DNA from 2 places in the Micromonospora sp. WMMD1155 genome. Region 2 is predicted to be linked to the other one. Evidence: riboswitches for the same ligand, from Rfam matches in the RefSeq annotation. Region 2 holds a riboswitch; the other holds the start of a gene.

Region 1 (7,096 bases), 690 kb from region 2:
GTGGGAGAAGCTCCACGCGGAGCTGTACCGGCATCTCGATCCTGCGGTGACCCGCTTCGCCGACCTGCTCAACGGCGACGACGAGGACGACCAGGAGACGGCCGAGACCTTCCGGGCCGACCTGAACGACTACGTCCGCAAGTACAGCTTCCTCTCCGGCATCGTCACCTACATCGACGCCGAACTGGAGCGTCTCTACCTCTACGGGCGGCACCTGCTCAATCGGCTGCCGCGCGGTGAGGACGGCGGCGTGGACATCGGCGAGGTCGACCTCAGCCATCTTCGGGTGGAGAAGACCGGTGAGCACGACGTGAGTCTCGTCCCCGAGGGGCCGGCCGACATGAAGGGCTTCGGCGATGGATCCGGCGGTGCCAAGGAGTCGGAGAAGTCGCTGCTGTCGGAACTCATCGACAGGTTCAACCAGAAGTACGGCACGGAGTTCACCGAGCAGGACGTCATCAAGCCCTTCAACGAGGCGCTAGCCGACCCGAAGGTGCGGCTGGCCGCCGTCGCCAACGACGAGGAGAACTTCGGCCACGTCTTCGACCCGGTCTTCGAGGACAAGATGATGGACCACTTCGACAGCACCGCCGACCTGGGGCGCAAGTACTTCGACCCGCAGCAGAACTTCCGCAGCTCGCTCAACCGCAGCGCCCGCAGCGCCGCCTGGCGGCTGATCCGCCGACAGGAGGGGGTCGTCGACGACGCGGTGGCCTGACCGGCCGGTGCCGTCGCGGCGCCAGCGTGACACGCCGCGGCGGCAACCCTGGACGGTGATCGGTTCGACCGCAACACTGACCATCTGGCTGGGACAGTCGCAGGGGTGGGGGCAACGTGCGGGCAGAGCCGATCGCCGGTCGATACGAACGGGTCGAGGAAGTCGGCTCGGGCGGCATGGGGCATGTCTGGCGCGGCTACGACAGCGTCCTCGACCGTGAGGTCGCCATCAAACTGATCCGCGTCGAGGCCGTGCAAACCTCGCAGCAGGCGGAAGAGTTCGCCAAGCGATTCCGCCGCGAGGCCCGCGTCACCGCACGCATCCAACACCATGGCGTGCCCCAGGTGTACGACGCGGTCCTCGATCGCTCATACGACCGGCTCTACCTGGTGATGGAGTTCGTTCGCGGCACCGCCCTGCGGGCCTTCATCGACCCACAGCGGCCGCTGCCGGTTACCTGGGCAGCCGCTATCGCCGCGCAGATCTGCACCGTCCTCTCCCACGCCCACGCCATCCCCGTCGTGCACCGCGACCTCAAACCCGACAACGTTCTGGTCACCTCGGATGGGGCGATCAAGCTCCTCGACTTCGGCATCGCCGCCATCCTGCGCACCGACGTCACCCGCCTCACCGCAACCGGCAGCGCCCTCGGCACCCACCACTACATGCCGCCCGAGCAGATCCAGAACGCACAGGTCACGCCGCAGAGCGACCTGTACGCCCTGGGCTGTGTCCTGCACGAACTCCTCGCCGGGCGACGCGTCTTCGCTGGCGGCAGCGACTTCGAACTGTGGCACCAGCACATCACCGAGCCGCCACCACCGCTACGGACGCTCCGCCACGACGTGCCCGCAGCGATCGAGGAACTGGTCCTCGATTTGCTGGCCAAGGCCCCAGAGGACCGGCCGGCGGACGCCTACGACGTCTACGAGCGGCTGCTGCCTTTCCTGCCCCTACCTGGATCGGCACTGCCCGCCTCCGAGCGCGCGAGCAGCACGATGCCCGACCCGACGCTGGTGTACCGCCGACCCAATGCGCCCCGCCGCCGACCCGCACCCGCTCCCGTGGTCCCGGCGCCGCGCATGTCGGCTGCCGATCCGGCGGCGATCCTGCGGACCGAGGTTCGAGACGCGATCAAGGCCGCCGTTACCCAATCCGATGAGCTGCTGGACGACGAGCGGTTCGCCCAAGCCGCGGATGTGCTCGAGAGCGTCATCGGCCCCGCCAGCGAGGCGCTCGGTGCTGAGAGTCCCCGCGTACTGGGCCTGCGATCACGGCGAGCCGCCATCCTTATCATCGGCGGGGACTTCCGGCGCGCACTGCCGGAGTTCGACGCCCTCGCCGCGGCGTACACCCGTACCGCTGGCCCCACCAGCGAGGACGCGTTGGAATGCCTCCGGCAGGCAGCCCACTGCCGGGCGGAACTCGGCCAGGCCACAACAGCCCTGCGCCAGTTCCGGCAGGTGCTGACGCACGTACGCGCCGCCTCCGGCGACGTTTCCCCCACGGCTCTCGACCTACGTTTCAACATCGGCATACTGCTGGTCTCCGAAGACAAGGCCGCCGAGGCCGCAGACGAGCTGCAACCGCTGCACGACGACCTCTGCGTCGTCTACGGCCCAGACCATGAGCTGACCCGGGAAGTCGCCGACCTGCTTGCCCGGCTCAGACTCGCCGCCGACGGATAGTTCCGCCACCGCCGTTGGCTCAAGTCTCCACCCGCGGAGTTGCTCCCGGCCTCGATGATCTCTATGCTTCCTGGGCGTCAAGAGTGGTCAGCGTCAAGCCTCCCGGCTTGCTGACCCGGCAACCGCGCCACCCGCGCACGGTGCCTCCGGGGGAAGACCAGGTCGACCGCAAGCTGCGGTACGGCAAGAGCGGGTGCCTCGTGGCACCGGAGAGCGAGTTCACCGTGCCGTTCGAAGAGCTGGACCTGACTGCTTTCGCGGTCTGCCTGACCTGCGGGCACCTCCGCGACGGCGCCCCACGCGAGCAGCGGTGCCGCTGCCAGCCGCGTACGCCGGAGTGGGAGCAGCAGTGGGAGGGGCAGGACATCCCCGGTGACCTCGACCTGTGTGTGTTGTGCGTGCGGGACACGGTGACCACCCGAACCCGGTGGTCGTGGCTGGCCTGCGAGACCTGCCGACACGTCTCGCAGGTGGTCGGCGAGCGGTACGGCCACCGCGCCGCACTGCCGCTGGGCCGACACTCGATCATGAACGGCGGCGTGATCCAGCCGCAGACGGCCACGACCACCAAGGTCGCCGCCACGCTGATGGCCTCCGCGCGGCGTGGTAACAAGCTGCGCGAGTGGCAGCAGGTGGAGTTCGCCCGGCTCGCCGAGCCACTACGCCTGACTGCTTCGAGCGTGCCGCTGGCCGAGTGGCAGCGGCACTCGCCGCCGTCGCTTGGAGCGAGCGTTGACGCCTTCGACCGCTACGGGGTCATGCCCGTACCCAACGACCTCAGCAGCCTCCGACAGGCCCAGAACGAATTCCTGTCCACTGCTCGTTGACCGCCAGTCCAGGCGGCTGCTGTTGGCGGTACCCGACATCGCCAACAGCGGCCGCGCTGGTCATCTTCCATCGACGGTCCGGTGATGACGGGCAGCTCGAATGCCGCGGCGTTCGATAGCATCCGGCCATGATGGACAGTGGCGGGCAGCGATGCCGGCGCCTGGTGGTCGAAGCATGACCATCGTTAGTGGTTGGCCGGCGCTGACCGTGGCATTGAGCGACAGAGCCTCTCCAGCGAGGTTGTTCATTCAGGGGCGGTTCGGCCGCTGGCAGGACCTGCAGGCCCGGTATCGGGAATCCGTGGGCTCCCTTGTCGTGCCTGGGAGCCAGGCGAACCCGGGCACCGTCGGCTCGGCCTTCGACTGGATGGTGCGCTTCATGGTGCATCCCAGACCGGATCTGCGCTTGGCAATGCTCGGCGCGCGCACTCCCCCACTCCGGCACGCGGTCCACGAACTGGCGCGCACGCTGAATTACTCCGGAAGCGGCGACAGCCTGGGGACCTCCCGGTTCACCGGGCCGGCCACGGGCAGCGAGGCCGACCATCAACTCGTTGCCCGGGCCTGCTGGGCGCTGGCGCTCCTCACCGACCTGCACCGGGTCGGTCCCACGCCCGGATCCCCGTTGATGGCCCTGGCCCCAAGGTCCATCACCGCCGAAAAGCTCCTTGAGCTCGCCCCACCCGCCGCCCTCGATGAGCTCCAGACCCTGCGTGCCTTCGCCAAACAGAGCCTCCTGCCGTCCCTGTCGACACGGCACGGCGCTTGGGCCGTCGGGCCGACCTTCACCGGATCATCGCTGATGAACGCCGACGCCGACCTGATCGCCGCAGGCCTGCTGCTCGAACTCAAGACGAGCCTCGGCAGCAAGCGCCGCGACGGGACACGGCGGCCATCGCTGGAAGCGCCGACCATCATGCAGCTGCTCGGCTACGTACTGCTGGACTTCCCTGACGAGTTCGCCATCGAGGCCGTCGGCGTCTACAACGCCCGCTACGCACATCTGACGACGTGGCGCCTACCGGAACTCCTGGCTGAGTTGGCGGGCCGGCCCGTTGATCTATGGGAGGAACGTGTGGCCTTCCGTCAGCTGCTCACCACGGGCGGTTAGGTTAGTCCTCGCGTCGGAGACCATCTATGCAGCCCTGGATGAGGGCGGACGCGTCGCGAAAGTCGAGGTCGAAGAACTCGCGGTCCTTACGCACGCGGTAGGGTGCCAGTCGATCGTGCAGCTCAGCCTCTACTGACGGAGCATCCGCGACCACCCACAAAGCGCGCACGCCATACGGGATAACGACGCCTGTCGCCCGGTTGATCTCCTTCACCCGCTCCTCGACGGTCCGCTCGGTGTAGCCAATCTTCAGCATCCGAGGCTGCTCGCGAGTCGACAGCACGTAGATGTAGCCGGCTCCTCGCGGTTCACGTGGTTGTTCTTCGACGAGTCCAGCGAGATGGACCTGCACGTTCGCGTCAGTCAGGAGCGTGAGCTGATTCGCAGCGGTGGCATCGTCGCCGTCATTGATGGCGGTCCGTAGGCGACTGAGCGCATCACCAACTTGTAGGCAGCGCTTACGTCCGGGGCGGCCCAGCTGTTGCCACACGGTGAACCAGTCCCACTGGTCCTGCTTGTGACAGCGCGAGTAGAACCCCTTGACTTCCGACAGGGCCTCCAGCAGTGGCGGGCTGGACTCAATCGGCCCGTTCTGGAGGTAGCTCAGCACGGCCGCTACCGACTGACGTCGTTTCTGCTGGACCTCGGGCTTGACGGGGGCCATCCCGAAGCCCCACTTCTGCACGACCTGCACGCGATGGTCTCGAACTGGAGATGCCACGACCGCCTCCTCCTCCCGTAGCTTCATGCGCCGCCGGATGCGGCGATCCCGGCCACCTCAGCAGCGGCCGGAATGAGCGGGAAGAGTATCCAACATGGCTCACTGGCCGCCGAGCCGGAGCCCGTGCGGAAGACCGGCCGTCCGTGCGCGGCGGGGGCCCAGGAGCCCACAGGGCCGGATGTCGGGCTACCAACCGATGGGGTCAAGGGCATCGGGAAGCTTGGCGACGATGTCGCCGTGCCCCTCAGATCAGTCGCGCGGGCCAGTGACCGTGAGAGCTTGGATTGCGGCTGCAGCGTTATTGGCCGCGAGCCAGCCGGCGGGGTTGCCACAGTCGTGGTACTGGCCGGTAATGGGTTGGATCAGTACGTCGTGATCGCGTGCGAAGGCAGCGACGGCGTCGGTGGCCTGATACTCGCCGTTAGAGGCCGGGGTCAGCTTCTGGAAGTAGGCCACCGCGTCGGCGGGTAGCAGGGTGCGGCTGATGTTGATGTACGCGGTCGGTTCGCCGTAGCTGTCGGGCTTCTCCAAGAGCTCGTCGAGCAGGTGGTGGCCGGCTGCGGCGGTGCGTGGGTGGAGGATGCCGTATCGGTGGGCCTCGGCGCCCGGCACCGTAGCGGCGGCGAGCGCGGCCGGTGTACCAGCGGCGGCCCGGGCAGCCGCGAGGTCGGCGAGGTCGGATCCACCGTCGGCGCGGAGGAGAAGATCGTCCCCGGCGACAAGGAGGAAATCCTCGTTGCCGATGAACTCGGCGGCGATGATGGCAGGCAGCGCGGTGCCGTACCGGTCGTCGCGGGGCTGCTCGAGGAACGTGAAGTCGGCCTGGTGGTGTAGATCGGCGAGAGGCGCGTACTTGTCCTGCCAGCCTCGTGCGCTGAAGTATGCCTTGAGGTCGTGGTCCTCGCTGAGGTAATGGCGCACCTGGCGGCCGGCTTCGCCGGGGGCGGTCACGATCGCGATCTCGCGGGCACCGGCTGCGATGCAGTCGGCGACCGCGTAGGCCAGGACCGGATGGTTGAGGATCGGCAGCATGGACTTGTTGATCGTCTTGCCGATCGGAAAGAACCTGCTGCCCATGCCGGCAACAGCGATGACGGCCTTCACTGACTCGCCTTTCGGTCGGAGGTGCACCGGCCGTCAGGGTGTTGCGACGGTGAGCCGGGACGCGTATGCCCAGTTTACGGTCTGTCGGTCCAGATTCATGGCACATGGAGCACGCGCAACGAGCGGGGACCGCCGGCGGTTCAGTGCCGGCGGTCCGCGGCATCGCATTAACGCGGGGTGGACGGCATGAGCAGGGTGGTGGGAGGACGCTCGGCGGCGGCTGCGGCCAGGGAGCCAGCGTGACGGATCCGGTCCCACGTCGGCGTACGGCGAAGGTCGGGATCGAGACCATGGTGCAGTGCCTGCCGGTAGACGGCGTTCAGCATGGCGTCGTAGTCCCGCGGGGTTCCCCGCGGGCCCTCGACGTACTGGTGGAGAGCGGCGATCCCGACCTCGGCCACCGTGTAATTGCTTCGCCGAATGGCGGCGAGCAGATCGCTGTCGAACGCCAGGCTCTGGTCCGTGACGAGAGGCAGTGCGGCGCGTAGGGCGGCGACAGGGAAGGCTTTGAAGCCGGCCTGCGGGTCGGTGGTGTCGAGTTGCAGGAGGTCCCGGACGGCTCGCTGGTAGAGCAGAGCGGTCGGGACCGGGCCAGCGGGCGGGTAGTAGCCGTGGGAGTCGGGTCGGCGGCGGGAGCCGACGACGACGCCAACGGTGGGCTGGTCGAGGGCAGCGATGTGGAGACCGAGTTGGTCGAGCGGGTAGGTCAGGTCAAGGTCGGTGTAGGCCAAAATGGTGCGACCGGCACCGGCGAGTTCGGCAAGACCCCACAGCACGGCGCCACCCTTGGCGCTGCCGTCGTCGGGGCGAGCCGTGATGGTCACGCGGATCTGCGGGTGATTGGTCTGGATCGTGTGGGCGGCTGCGCGGGCGGATGCGCAGTCGGTGCTCTCGTCGACCAGCAAGAGATCGGCGCGGGCGTCGGGG
Region 2 (7,096 bases):
TGGCCGACGCCGTGCACGCCAGCGGTGTGCTGGCGGTGGTGGTCTCCGGTCTGGTGCTGTCCTACGCCGGTCCACGGGTGATCCGCGCCCGGTCCCGGGTGCTGGCGTTCGCGTTCTGGGACCTGTCCACGTTCCTGATCAACGGTGGGCTGTTCGTCCTTCTCGGCACGCAGATACCCCGCGCGGTGCGGGGCATCACCAGCACCTCGCCCGGGCGCGCCCTGGTGATCGTGCTCGTGGTGACGCTCGTCGTCATCGGCACCCGGCTGTTCTTCGTCTACCTGACCGCGCAGATCGCGAGGCTGCGACGTCGCCGGATCATGGACCCGAGCCAGGGGCCCTCGGCCTGGCGGGTGGGGACAGTCGCCGGCTGGTCCGGGTTCCGGGGCGCGGTGTCGCTCGCCGCCGCCCTGGCCGTACCGACGGTGACCGTCGACGGTCAACCGGTGGTCGAGCGCGACCTGATCATCTTCGTCACCGCGCTGGTGATCGTGCTGATCATGCTGCTGCAGGGCGCCACCCTGCCGCTGGTCGTGCGCTGGGCGGGGCTGGTCGGCGACCCCGGACGCGTCGACGAGACCCGGCATGCCCAGCGCCGGGCCACCGAGGCGGGCCTCGCCGCTCTGCCGCAGGTGGCGGCCGAGGTCGGCGCGCAGGAGGAGTCGGTCCATCGGCTGCGAGCCGAGTACCAGCGGCACCTGGAGGACCTCAACGAGAGCGGCGGGAGCACCGCCGAGGAGCGGCGGCTGGAACGTCAGTTACGCCTGCGCGTCCTCGCCCACAAGCGTCGGGAGGTCACCCGACTGCGCGACAACCGGGAGATCGACGACCTGGTGTTGCAGGAACTCCAGGCCGCCCTGGACAACGAGGAGATCCGGCTGCTGGGGCGCGGACCCGATGAGTGATCACCGGGGAGCCGTGGCGGCTCAGCGCACCGGGGAGCCGTCGCGGCTCAGAGCACCTGGAACAGGAACCGGCGAAGCCGGGGGTGCTCGGCCCGTTCGAAGACCGCCTCGGGCGGCCCGGCCTCCAGCACGACTCCCCGGTCCATGAAGGCGACGGTGTCGGCGACCTGCCGGGCGAAGCCCATCTCGTGGGTGACCACCACCATGGTCATGCCCGCGGCGGACAGGTCGGCCATCACCCCGAGCACACCCTTGACCAGCTCCGGGTCGAGCGCCGAGGTGGCCTCGTCGAAGAGCATCACCTCGGGCCGCAGCGCCAGCGCCCGGGCGATCGCCACCCGTTGCTGCTGACCGCCGGAGAGCTGCGCCGGTCGTGCGTCGGCCTTGGCCGCCAACCCCACCAGGTCCAGTTGGGCCCGGGCGACGGCCTCCGCCTCGTCCTGGCCGAGCTTGCGCAGCCGGCGCAGTGCGAGGGTGACGTTGCGGAGCACGCTCATGTGCGGGAACAGGTTGAACTGCTGGAAGACCATCCCGACCCGCTGCCGCAGGCCGTCCGGGTCGTCGCCCAGCACGCTGCGCCCGTCCAACAGCACGTCGCCACGGTCCGGCTCGATCAGTCGGTTGACGGTGCGCAGGAGTGTGGACTTGCCGGACCCGGACGGGCCGATCACGCAGGCCGTCGCGCCGCGCGGCACGGTCAGGTCGACGCCGCGCAGCACCCGGTTCGGCCCGAAGGCGAGGTGCACGTCGCGGACGTCGAGGCTGACCGAGGTGGTGGTGTCGGTGGTCATCGCCGGTCTCCCTGAACGGTGGCGGGCAACGGGAGGTCGTCGTCCTCGTCGGTCGGCGCGGCGGCCGGCCGGCCGTGGCGCAGCCGCCTGTCGATCCAGTTGACGACGTGCGTCAGCGGTACCGTCAGCGCCAGGTAGAAGAGCCCGGCCAGGAGCAGCGCGGACTCGTTGCCGGTGGTGGCCGCGTAGTCCTGCCCGATCCGGAACAGCTCCCGTTGGCTGGCCACCAGGCCGAGGAAGTAGACCAGGCTGGAGTCCTTGATCAGCGCGATGAGCTGGTTGACCCAGGCCGGCAGGACCCGCCGGACGCCCTGCGGGATGATCACCAGCCGCATCGAGTCGCTCCAGGAGAAGCCGAGCGCGCGGGCGCCCTCCAACTGGGCGGCCTCCACCGATTGGATGCCGGAGCGGAAGATCTCCCCGATGTACGCGGCGGCGATCAGCGACAGCGCCAGGATCCCCAACGGGTAGGGGTCCGGACCCCAGACCTGCATGCCCAGCGGGGCCAGCCCGACGCCGATCAGCAGGATCGTCGCCGCGGCCGGCAGCCCCCGGAACACGTCGGTGTAGACGCGCGCCGGCCAGCGCAACCACCGGCTGCGGGAGATCCCGGCGACGGCCAGCAGCAGGCCCAGCACCGAGCCGAGCAGGGCGGCGGAGACCGCCAGGATCAGCGTGTTCGGTAACCCGACGGTCAGCATCTCGGGCAGCGCCTCGCGCATCGCGTCGAGGTCGAAGAACGTCTCCCAGAGGGTGCTCAACGGATCCATCGGTCGCCTCTCCTACCGTCCTGCTCGCTCGTCACCGCTCAGGAGGCGGCCGACGCCGACGGCGCGGCTGACGTGGCCGCCGACGGCGTGGCCGCGCCGCTGCCCGGCTTGAAGTCCGCCGGGATCGGGCGGCCCGGGTAGTACTGGGCCTGCAACCGGCTCCAGGTGCCGTCCGCGATGACCTCGTCGAGAGCCTTGTTCAGCGCCTCGCGCAGCTCGTCGCCGCCCTTCGCGACGGCGTACGCGGTCGGTGCCGGGCTGAGCTGCTTGGCCGCCACGGTGATCTTGCCGTTGCTGTCGGCGGCCGACTTCTCGCCGATCTCCGCCGGGGCGATCCACGCGTCGGCGGTGCCGGCCTTGAGCTGGTTGATCGCGCCGTTGTAGTCCGGCACCCGCACCGGGTCGAGCTGCTTGCCGGTGGCGTAGTCGTCCTGCACGGTGCCCTGCACCACCACGACCCGCTTGCCGGCGAGCTGGTCGAAGCCGGTGATCGGCGAGCCCGCCGGGACGTCCAGACCGAAGTAACCGAAGTCGTAGCCGTTGCCGAAGTCGACGGTCTTCTTCCGTGCCTCGGTGATGGTGATCGAGGAGCTGCCGACGTCGAACTTGTGGTTGTTGACCTGGGAGAGCAACGCCGAGAAGTCGGTGCCGACGAACTCGACGCGGAGGCCGAGCTTGCCGGCCACGGCGGTCAGTAGGTCGTTGTCGAAGCCGGTGAACCTGCCGTCCTTGAGGTACACGTTCGGCGGGGCGTCGGTGAGCGTGCCGGCCCGCAGCACGCCCGGCTGCGCCAGGCCGTACGGGTTGGCGCCGCTGTCGGACGAGCTGTCGCCGCCGCAGGCGGTGAGCGCGGTGGCGGCCAGGACGGCGGCTGCGCCCAGGGCGGTGGCACGGGTCAGGGCAGGAAGAAGTCGCACGGGTGTCTCCGAGAAGGTCGCGTACCGGCACGCACGGGATGTGCGTCGCCGGCGGTGCGCCCGATGGGCGTACCGGTGAGGGAGGTTCGGGAAGAGGGCTGCGCTAGTGCGTGCTGCCGCGACGACACGCGGCGCTGCACATTCGCATCATGTCCACGTGCCGTCGCCGGATCAGTGCCGGCGAGGGACGACCGACGCGGACGTCCGCGATGCCGGTCGGCGGGGCGGTGCTGAGGATGCGCATGGTTCTCCCGGGTCTGTGCTGACCTGGGTGCCAGGCCACGCTTGCACCGACGTCCTGTCGATGCCTGGTCTTCACCCGGGGCACCCCACCGCGGAGGAGGGTTGCCGGCCAGCGAGCCGGGGCTTCGCGCTGGCGCTCATGACCTGCGCCGAGGCTAGCAGCAGGCACGGGTGGGTCGTCCAGTCGTTATGACCACGCTCACCAGGGGAGACGGGTGGCCGGCACTCCGGTCAGCCGGCGTGCACGTGTGGCCGTCGGCGCGGATCGGGCTCGTGACGGCGCAGGATCTCCCGGGTGACGGAGGCGATCTCACCCTGCCCGAACGCCAGGTAGCGCAGGACGTTGCGGCCCGGGCCGCCCTCGGTCCACTCGAAGTAGATGTGGGGGCGCCGACCGGTCCGGTCCCGGATCTCCAGCAGCAGGGCGGCGAGCGCGTTGGGCACCGCGGAGCTGGTCACACTGAGCACCGAGTGGTGGCCGCCGACCAGGCGGCCGGTCACCACCAATTCGGTTTCGAAGTCCGACGGGTCGGTGACCCGCACCTCCACGAAGAGCACGTCGCCGGCGTCGGGGAAGTCGTTGTCCGCCATGGTCTGCGCCAGCTTGGCCTGGTACTCCGCCTCGTCCCGACCGTCCGGCTCGTGGGCGATGAGGCGGATCCGTCGTCCGTCACGCTCGCTGATCATCCGGGTCGCCACCGGGTCCAGCTCGACGCGGTCGACCCGCAGCTCGAAGGCGCGGGACAACCGGGAGAGCAGCGAGACCACGATGATCCCGCCGATGAAACAGGCCGCGATCTTGACGCCGTCGGGGCGTTCCACCACGTTCGCCAGCGTGGTGTAGACGAAGATCACCGCGATGGTGCCGAACGCGATCGTGCGGCCGCGCTGCCGGTGCCGCACCGCCGCGAGGGTCACGGCCGTCGCCGCCGAGGTGATCAACACCAGAACCCCTGTCGCGTACGCGCCACCCTGCGCGTCCACGCTGGCTTCGAAGACGACCGTGATCAGGAACGCCACCGCGGTGAAGACCAGCACCAGCGGCCGGACCGCCCGCGCCCAGGTCGGCGCCATGCCGTAGCGGGGCAGATAGCGGGGTACGAGGTTGAGCAGCCCGGCCATCGCCGACGCCCCGGCGAACCAGAGGATCCCGATGGTGGACAGGTCGTAGACGGTGCCGAACACCTCCCCGAGATGCGCGTGCGCCAGGTAGGCCAGTGCCCGGCCGTTCGCCGGCCCGCCGGGCTGGAACGCCTCCGGTGGGATCAGGATCGTGGTCGTCACGCTGCTGGTGATCAGGAAGACGCTCATGATCACGGCGGCGGTGGTGAGCAGGCGGCGAGCGCCACGGATGCGGCCCAGCGGTCGCGCCTCGGTGTCCCGCGGGTCGCCCCGCACGCTCGGCATCACGGCCACCCCGGTCTCGAAGCCGGAGAGACCCAGCGCCAACTTCGGGAAGACCAACAACGACAACGCGACCACCATCCACGGATCGCCGTGGCCGGTGGTCAACGCGGTGGTCCAGTCCTCGACCGCGCTCGGGTGCGTCACCACCCGCCACAGCGCGTCGGCGACCACCACCGCGTTCAGCGTCAGGTAGACCGCGACCAGGACGACGGCGATCCCGATGGCCTCGGTGAATCCCTTGAGGAACACCGCGCCCAGCAGTGCCACGAGCAGCAGCGTGAGCAGCACCTCGTGCCCCTTGAGCGCGCTCGGCCAGAACGGGTTCTCGTCGATGTGCGCGGTCGCGTCGGCGGCCGAGAGGGTGATGGTGATGATGAAGTCGGTGGCCGCGAAGCCGAGCAGCACCAGCACCAGCAGTTTGCCCGGCCAGTAGCTCAGCAGGCGTACCAGCATCGCGATGGAACCCTCACCGTGTGGGCTCTCCGCCGCCACCCGTCGGTAGACCGGCAGCGCGCCCAGCAGGGTCACCAGCACCAGCACCAGGGTCGCCACCGGCGAGAGCGCCCCGGCGGCGAGGGCCGCGATGCCCGGCTGGTAGCCCAACGTCGAGAAGTAGTCGACACCGGTCAGGCACATCACCTTCCACCAGGGGTGGTGCCGGTGCTCCGGTGGACGCCCGTGCGGCCCCGGGTGCTGCACGGGTTCCTCCGCGCCGGCACGCAGCAGCCACTCCCGCAGCCGGCCCGCGCGTCCGTCGACCTCCACCGGCGCGCCCCCGTCATACCGCCCCTGGTCACCGTGAGTATCCGCCCTGGGCGACGCGCCCGTCCGCCGGTGCGCGGAACCCACCTCGCCCCACTGCGGGTTTCGCGCTCGGGACACCGGGGAAGCAGCGCCCCCGGGTTGGCGGGAGTGTGCCGGACCGGGCCTCACTGGGGAGGGGACAGGGGCATGGTCGGTGGCCGTCGCTTCCGCCCGGGTGGTGGCTTCGGTCGCCAACTCGACGAGTACGAGACCACTGTCGGCGTGCCACCGTCCACGGAGCCGCCCGCTCCGCCCGCCGGTGGCCTGGTGGACAGCGCCGTCTACCTCCACGGGCACCGGTTCGCCTCGCCGTCCGGCCTGGCCGAGACGTACCGCTGCCTACAGGAGCAGGACGGCGCGATGGCCTGGATCGGGCTGTACCGGCCCGACATCGAGCAGATCACCTCGCTGGCGCGGGAGTTCCGGCTGCACGACCTGGCGGTCGAGGACGCGATCAACGCCCACCAGCGGCCCAAGCTGGAACGCTACGGCGAGACGCTGTTCGTGGTGCTACGCGCCGCCCGCTACGACGACCTTCGGGAGGAGGTCGAGTTCTCCGAGTTGCACCTGTTCATCGGGCCGGGTTTCGTGATCACCGTCCGGCACGGTGAGGCACCGGATCTGGCCGCGGTGCGGCGGCGCATGGAGGTCGAGGCGCAGATGCTCGCCCGGGGCCCCGACGCGGTCCTGTACGCGATCCTCGACCAGGTCGTCGACGGGTACGCGCCGGTCGTGGCCGGGCTGGAGAACGACATCGACGAGATCGAGACCCAGGTGTTCGGCGGCGACCCGAACGCGAGCCGGCGCATCTACGGTCTGAGCCGGGAGGTGATCCAGTTTCAGCGCGCCGCGCGACCCCTGCTCGCGGTGCTCGACGCGCTGGCCGACGGCGCGGGCGGTGCCGACACGGACGAGGAGCTGCGCCGCTATCTGCGGGACGTGACCGACCACCTGACCCAGGTGGTGGAACGCGTCGACGGGTTTCGGCACCTGTTGCAGAACATCCTCACCGTCAACGCCACACTCGTCTCGCAGCAGCAGAACGAGGAGATGCGGAGCCTCACGGCGGCCAGTTACGCGCAGAACGAGGAGCTGAAGAAGGTCTCGTCCTGGGCGGCGATCCTGTTCGCTCCCACGCTCATCGGCACCGTGTACGGAATGAACTTCGTCCACATGCCGGAGTTGCACTGGCGCTTCGGTTACCTGTTCGCGCTGCTGTTGATGCTGCTGGTCTGCGGGACCCTCTATCTGATCTTCAA

The links. A riboswitch is a leader RNA that binds a small molecule or an ion and turns the genes downstream of it on or off. The one in region 2 is predicted to bind S-adenosylmethionine.
Region 1: linked by a shared signal. The riboswitch ahead of O7617_RS33150 (hypothetical protein) and the one ahead of O7617_RS02600 (ABC transporter substrate-binding protein) in region 2 are both predicted to bind S-adenosylmethionine.

What each region holds. Positions count from the first base shown of each region.
Region 1 is NZ_CP120742.1:7,284,611-7,291,706, forward strand. Features, by position in the region: gene O7617_RS33140 (type I restriction endonuclease) at 1-718, shown strand, start outside; gene O7617_RS33145 (serine/threonine-protein kinase) at 835-2,406, shown strand; SAM riboswitch class IV at 2,482-2,602, shown strand; gene O7617_RS33150 (hypothetical protein) at 2,607-3,233, shown strand; gene O7617_RS33155 (hypothetical protein) at 3,409-4,344, shown strand; gene O7617_RS33160 (GIY-YIG nuclease family protein) at 4,346-5,092, opposite strand; gene O7617_RS33165 (sugar phosphate nucleotidyltransferase) at 5,315-6,169, opposite strand; gene O7617_RS33170 (hypothetical protein) at 6,337-7,096, opposite strand, start outside.
Region 2 is NZ_CP120742.1:625,467-632,562, reverse strand. Features, by position in the region: gene O7617_RS02615 (Na+/H+ antiporter) at 1-905, shown strand, start outside; gene O7617_RS02610 (amino acid ABC transporter ATP-binding protein) at 953-1,696, opposite strand; gene O7617_RS02605 (amino acid ABC transporter permease) at 1,693-2,466, opposite strand; gene O7617_RS02600 (ABC transporter substrate-binding protein) at 2,505-3,383, opposite strand; SAM riboswitch class IV at 3,660-3,771, opposite strand; gene O7617_RS02595 (amino acid transporter) at 3,858-5,798, opposite strand; gene corA (magnesium/cobalt transporter CorA) at 5,985-7,096, shown strand, end outside.